Pararoseomonas sp. SCSIO 73927: one gene and its partner. The protein of the gene in region 1 interacts with the protein of each later gene in a pairwise test. Links are inferred from orthologs where the notes say so. Each region holds a gene or a part of one and is shown on either strand. Other genes may lie near its edges. The genes, in order: cyoB and VQH23_RS18295.

The links.
Region 2: the proteins of cyoB (region 1) and VQH23_RS18295 interact in binary tests that used the Escherichia coli proteins (3 or more experiments, as listed by UniProt). The link is inferred for Pararoseomonas sp. SCSIO 73927 from one-to-one orthologs.

Annotation. Positions count from the first base shown.
Region 1 is NZ_CP146232.1:1,986,404-1,989,677, forward strand. The notes cover bases 152-3,110. They hold cyoB (cytochrome o ubiquinol oxidase subunit I), read left to right. Parts: upstream 152-611; coding sequence 612-2,609; downstream 2,610-3,110. Other genes in these bases: cyoA (ubiquinol oxidase subunit II), read left to right, coding at 152-608; cyoC (cytochrome o ubiquinol oxidase subunit III), read left to right, coding at 2,614-3,110. Also shown: more of cyoA, read left to right, coding at 1-151; more of cyoC, read left to right, coding at 3,111-3,243; cyoD (cytochrome o ubiquinol oxidase subunit IV), read left to right, coding at 3,243-3,274. UniProt on the Escherichia coli protein: Cytochrome bo(3) ubiquinol oxidase is the terminal enzyme in the aerobic respiratory chain of E.coli that predominates when cells are grown at high aeration.
Region 2 is NZ_CP146232.1:3,884,327-3,887,473, forward strand. Bases 1-2,832 are described here. They hold VQH23_RS18295 (aminotransferase), read left to right. Parts: upstream 1-728; coding sequence 729-1,937; downstream 1,938-2,832. Other genes in these bases: VQH23_RS18290 (P-II family nitrogen regulator), read right to left, coding at 91-429; VQH23_RS18305 (hypothetical protein), read left to right, coding at 2,105-2,832. In the rest of the region: more of VQH23_RS18305, read left to right, coding at 2,833-2,941; VQH23_RS18310 (PAS domain-containing protein), read left to right, coding at 3,009-3,147. UniProt on the Escherichia coli protein: Shows aminotransferase activity with methionine and histidine as substrates, and to a lesser extent also with phenylalanine.

The DNA of each region.
Region 1 (3,274 bases):
CCTCCTCCGTGATGAACACCCTCTCCGTGCCGGAGATGGCGGGGATGATCTACGCCATGCCGGGGATGGTGACGAAGCTGCACGCCGTGATGAACAAGCCGGGCGACTACCACGGCTTCTCCGGCCACTACAGCGGCGCGGGCTTCTCCGACATGCGCTTCACCATGCGCGCCATGCCCCAGGCCGATTTCGACCGCTGGGTGGCCGAGACGAGGGCGGGCCAGGGCGGCAATCTCGGGCGCGAGGAGTACCTCACCCTCGCCCGGCCGAGCATCAAGGACGCGCCGCGCCGCTTCGCCTCCGTCGATCCCGGCCTGTTCGGCGCCATCGCCGACCAGTGCGTGGAGCCCGGCCGGATGTGCATGAGCGAGATGGCGCGGCTGGACGCGCGCGGCGGCATCGGCCCCGTGGCCGCGATCAACACGGCCACCCGGCGCGTCCACGCCGGCGGCGTGGCCCGGCGCGAGGGCGTGGGCCACGAGTCCGACCGCCCCTACGTGCTGGACTTCTGCACCCCGAGCCGGCCCACGGGCCTGCCCACCGAGACCAGCGAGGCGGGGCCTGTCCTGGCCCTCGCCCCTACCCCCCTGACCGGAACCGCTGAGTAAGCCATGTTCTCCAACCCGGATTTCTGGACCTCCGTCTTCGGGCGGCTCTCCCTGGAGAGCTTCCCGATCCACGACCCCATCCTCGTCGGCACCTTCGTCGTGGTGGCGCTGGGCGGGCTCGCGCTGCTGGGGGCGATCACCTACTTCCGCCTCTGGGGCTACCTGTGGAAGGAGTGGTTCACGAGCGTGGACCACAAGCGGATCGGGATCATGTACGTGGTCCTGGCCATCGTGATGCTGCTGCGCGGCTTTGCGGACGCGCTGATGATGCGCGGCCAGCAGGCCGTCGCCTTCGGGAACGAGGGCTTCCTGCCCCCGCACCACTACGACCAGATCTTCACCGCCCACGGCGTGATCATGATCTTCTTCGTCGCCATGCCGCTGGTGACGGGGCTGATGAACCTCGTGGTGCCGCTTCAGATCGGTGCCCGCGACGTCTCCTTTCCCTTCCTGAACAACTTCAGCTTCTGGATGACGGCGGCGGGCGCGGTCATCGTGATGATGTCCCTCTTCATCGGCGAGTTCGCGATGACGGGCTGGCTGGCCTTCCCGCCGCTCTCCGACATCACGAACAGCCCGGGCGTGGGGGTAGACTACTATATCTGGGCGCTGCAGGTGGCGGGCGTCGGGACAACGTTGTCCGGCGTGAACCTGATCGCGACCATCGTGAAGATGCGCGCGCCGGGCATGACGATGATGAAGCTGCCCGTCTTCACCTGGACGGCGCTGTGCAGCAACATCCTCATCGTCGCCTCCTTCCCCGTGCTGGGCGCAACGCTGGCGCTGCTCTCGCTGGACCGCTACGTCGGCACGAACTTCTTCACCGCGGGCCTCGGCGGCAACGCGATGATGTACGTGAACCTGATCTGGATCTGGGGCCACCCGGAGGTCTACATCCTGATCCTGCCGGCCTTCGGCGTCTTCTCCGAGATCACCTCCACCTTCTCCGGCAAGCGCCTCTTCGGCTACACCTCCATGGTCTACGCGACCGTGGTCATCACCATCCTCGCCTACCTGGTCTGGCTGCACCACTTCTTCACCATGGGGTCGGGGGCCAGCGTGAACTCGTTCTTCGGGATCACGACGATGATCATCTCGATCCCGACGGGCGCGAAGATCTTCAACTGGCTGTTCACCATGTTCCGCGGCCGCATCCGGTACGAGGTGCCGATGATGTGGGTGGTGGGCTTCATGCCGACCTTCGTGATCGGCGGCATGACGGGCGTGATGCTGGCCATCCCGCCGGCGGACTTCCAGTTCCACAACACGCTGTTCCTGGTGGCGCACTTCCACAACGTGATCATCGGCGGCGTGCTGTTCGGCATGCTGGCCGGCATCACCTACTGGTTCCCCAAGGCCTTCGGCTACAAGCTGGACCCGTTCTGGGGGAAGATGTCCTTCTGGTTCTGGCTCGTGGGCTTCTGGGTGGCCTTCACCCCGCTCTACGTGCTCGGCCTCATGGGCGTGACGCGCCGCCTGAACCACTTTGAGGACAGCTCGATCCAGATCTGGTTCATCATCGCGGCCTTTGGCGCCGTGCTGATCGCCTGCGGCATTGCCAGCTTCCTGGTCCAGCTCGTGGTGAGCTACCTGCGCCGGAACGAGCTGCGCGACGTGACGGGCGACCCGTGGGACGGGCGGACGCTGGAGTGGGCCACCTCCTCCCCGCCGCCGGCCTACAACTTTGCCTTTACCCCCATCATCCACGACCACGACGCCTGGTCCGACATGAAGAAGCGGGGCTACACGCGGCCGCTGGCGGGCTTCCAGCCCATCCACATGCCGAAGAGCACGGGCACGGGGGTGATCCTCTCGGTCCTTTCCATCGCCTTCGCCTTCGGCATGATCTGGTACATGTGGTGGCTGGCGGCCGGCAGCTTCGCGCTGATCGTGCTCGTCGCCATCGCCCACACCTTCAACTACCACCGGGACTACTGGATCCCAGCCGACGAGGTGGCGCGGACCGAGCAGGCCCGCAGCGCCGCCCTGGCGGGGGAGTAGGGCCATGTCCGCATCCGTGGGACCTGCCGCCGACGGCGAGAAGGTCGTCTTCTACCTCGAGAAGGACGAGCACGCGCATGCCGGGTCCAGCACCGCGCTGGGCTTCTGGCTCTACCTGATGAGCGACTGCCTCATCTTCGCCGTGCTCTTCGCCTGCTACGGCGTGCTCGGCCGCAACTACGCGGCCGGGCCGACCCCGAAGGAGCTGTTCGACCTGCCGCTGGTGGCGGCCAACACCGCCATGCTGCTCTTCTCCTCCATCACCTACGGCTTCGCGATGCTGCAGATGGCGGCGGGCAGGAAGGGGGGCACGCTGCTCTGGCTCGGCGTCACCGGCCTGTTCGGCGTGGCCTTCCTCTGCTTGGAACTCTACGAGTTCTCCCACCTGATCCATGTGGGGGCGGGGCCCTGGCGCAGCGCCTTCCTCTCCTCCTTCTTCACCCTGGTGGGCACGCACGGGCTGCACGTGTCCTTCGGCATCCTCTGGCTGGTGGTGCTGATGGTGCAGGTGGCCCAGCGCGGGCTGATCGAGGACAACAAGCGCCGCCTGATGTGCCTCAGCCTGTTCTGGCACTTCCTCGACGTGATCTGGATCGGCGTCTTCTCCTACGTGTACCTGATGGGGGTGCTGTGATGAGCGCGGAAGCGGTGCGCGCCGACGGCCA
Region 2 (3,147 bases), 1.9 Mb from region 1 along the record:
TAGTCGGGGGGCATAGCCTGCCCCGCCCTGGCCCGCTACCGGCCCCGCTCCGGGTCTCGCCTCGGGGCAGGGGCCGGCCGCGGGAAACCGCTAGACGGCGTCCTCGCCGCGCTCGCCGGTGCGGATCCGCACCACGTCCTGCACGTCGGTGATGAAGATCTTGCCGTCGCCGATCCGGCCGGTGCGCGCGGCGGCGGTGATCGCCTCCACGGCGCGCTCGGCCAGGTCGTCCGAGCAGATCACCTCGATCTTCACCTTCGGCAGGAAGTCCACCACGTACTCGGCGCCGCGGTACAGCTCGGTATGGCCCTTCTGGCGCCCGAAGCCCTTCGCCTCGACCACGGTCAGGCCCTGAAGCCCGATCTCGTGCAGCGCGTCCTTCACCTCGTCCAGCTTGAAGGGCTTGATAATCGCTTCGATCTTCTTCATCGGCTCCGTGTCCCGGGGGCGCGGGGCGCCCCCGCTCCTCCCGCGTCTTGGCCACGGCCCGGAGTGGCGGGCCGCTGGCGGGCGGACGTTGCACGGCCCGTGCCGCAGGGGCAAGCTTGGCGGCATCCCATTTTTCGCCGCCCGGCGGCTCTCCCGCCCCGGCTTGAAGCATTCTGCCTAAAGCGCAGGCATTTCGGATCCGCGAGATTGCGCCGCGGCCGGTGCGACCCCATCATGGTGCCTGCCCCGGCGCGCCCGTCACCCCGGGCGGGCCGATGTTCGCCTTTCCGGAAGCGCCGATGCCCATGAACGCCCCGCTCAAGCCCCAGAACGCCCTTCTCTCCTCCACCGGGACCACGGTGTTCACGGTGATGTCGGCGCTGGCGGTGCAGCACGGGGCGATCAACCTCGGCCAGGGCTTCCCGGACTACGAGGGGCCGGAGGCGGTGGTCCGCACCGCGGCGGATGCCCTGTTCGACGGCCGCAACCAGTACCCGCCGCTGACCGGCGTGCCGGAGCTGCGGGAGGCCGTGGCCGCGGCCAATCGGCGCTTCTACGGGCTGGAGATCGACCCGTTGTCGGAGGTGGTCGTCACCTCCGGCGCGACGGAGGCCATCACGGCCTGCCTCATGGCCGTGCTGGACCCGGGCGATGAGTGCGTGCTGATCGAGCCCCTCTATGACACCTACCTGCCGGTGGTGCGGATGCTCGGCGCCGTGCCGAAGCTGGTGCGCCTGACCCCGCCGAAGTGGGAGCTGCCGCGCGCGGAGCTGGCGGCCGCCTTCGGGCCGAAGACCAAGGCCATCCTCCTCAACTCCCCCATGAACCCCGCCGGGAAGGTGTTCACCGCCGCCGAGCTGGCCTTCGTGGCCGAGCTGGTGGCGCGCCACGGCGCCTACGCCATCTGCGACGAGGTGTACGAGCACCTGACCTTCGACGGCTGGTCGCACATCCCCCTGATGACCCTGCCGGGCATGCGGGAGCGGTGCATGCGGATCGGCAGCGCAGGCAAGACCTTCAGTCTCACGGGGTGGAAGGTGGGCTACATCACCGCCGACCGGTCGCTCGCGCCCAGCATCGCCAAGGCGCACCAGCTCCTCACCTTCACCACCCCGCCCAACCTGCAGCGCGGCGTCGCCGTGGGGCTGGGAATGGAGGATTCCTACTTCACCGGCATTTCGGCCACCTTGCAGGCGAAGCGGGACCGGCTGGCGGCCGGGCTCACGGCGCTCGGCTTCGGGGTTCTGGAGGCGCGGGGCAGCTACTTCGTAACCGCCGACTTCCGCCCGCTGGGCTTCGCCGGGGACGACGTAGCCTTCTGCCGGCACATCACGGAGACGGCAAAGGTCACCGCCATCCCCGTTTCCGCCTTCTACGCTGGCCCGGACGCCCCGAACCACTACGCCCGCTTCGCCTTCTGCAAGGCGGATGCGGTGCTGGACGAGGCGCTGGCCCGGCTGGCCGCCTGGAAGGCCGCCCGGGTGGAGGGCGTGCGCGAGGCCGGGTGAGGGGATCGGCGGTTGACGCCGGGCGCCCGTCGCCCTAAATCCCGCCCGCCTTCCGGGGCTTCTATGGCGGCCTTAGCTCAGTCGGTAGAGCGCCACGTTGTGGTCGTGGATGTCACGGGTTCGAATCCCGTAGGTCGCCCATTCTTCCCCCGCGCCGGTGGCCTCCCGTGATCCTCGTCAGCAGCATCTTCCACCGGAAGCCGGAGCTGATCCGGGACCAGTTGCTGCTCTACAACGCGGCGATGGGCGGCGAGGCCGCCTGCCACCACATCATCCACCTGAACCGCGAATCCGTGCGCCACGGGATCCTGGACGGGCTCGTCCTGCCGCCGAACGCCACGGTGAACCCGGTCCACCTCGAGACCCACCGCCCGACTTTCCTGGGCTGCCACGTGCTGAACCTTCTGCACGCGATGCGGGAGGGGTTGGGGTACACCCATGTCTACCTCCACACGGAATCCGATATCCCCTACCGCCCCGGGCTGGGCGAGCACATCCGCGCCCACGATCTGGGCCTGGCCGAGCCGCGGGTGGCGAAGCTGGCGAAGAGCACGAGCGCCTGGGCGGAGCCGGTGGCGAACGACTTGCGGCTCCGTGCCTTCGTCGAGCGGATCGGGGACGGCCGCATCCTCACCTCCCGCTACGAGGGGATGTTCGCCACCCGCGCGCTGATGACCGAGATCTTCTTCCAGATGATGGCGGTCTGGCCCTTCGACGAGAACCACTGGCGCGGCGACTACCCGTACGAGGAGTTCGCCCTGCCGACGGTGGTGGAGGCCGTGGTCGGGAAACGCAGCATCCGGCGCGTCCGCCACGCGGTGATGACCGCCTCCTCCTCACGCCGCTACGAGTTGGCGGACCGGGCGATGCTGCGGGCCGAGCACATCCCGCTGCTGGAGCGGGAAGGGCCGGAGATCTTTTGCGCCAAGTTCGCGCCCGGGGATCTGCACTCCCCCGTCCGGGCCTGGGCGCGGCGCACGCTCGGGGTGCCGGAACCGGGCTGAGAGGCGATCGTTGCGGGCTGCCGGGGCGGGCCGGACGATCGCGCCCGGGCGGCGTTACGGCGCCATGATGGATCGCGCCGAAGACCTCTCCTCCCGGTTTGGGAGCCCCGGCCAAGCGCCGCCCGCCGTGTCCGGGGAGAGCGATCCCGATCCCCACCTGCTCCGCGCGCGGTTCCGCACGCTGGCGGAGGCTATCCCGCAGCTTG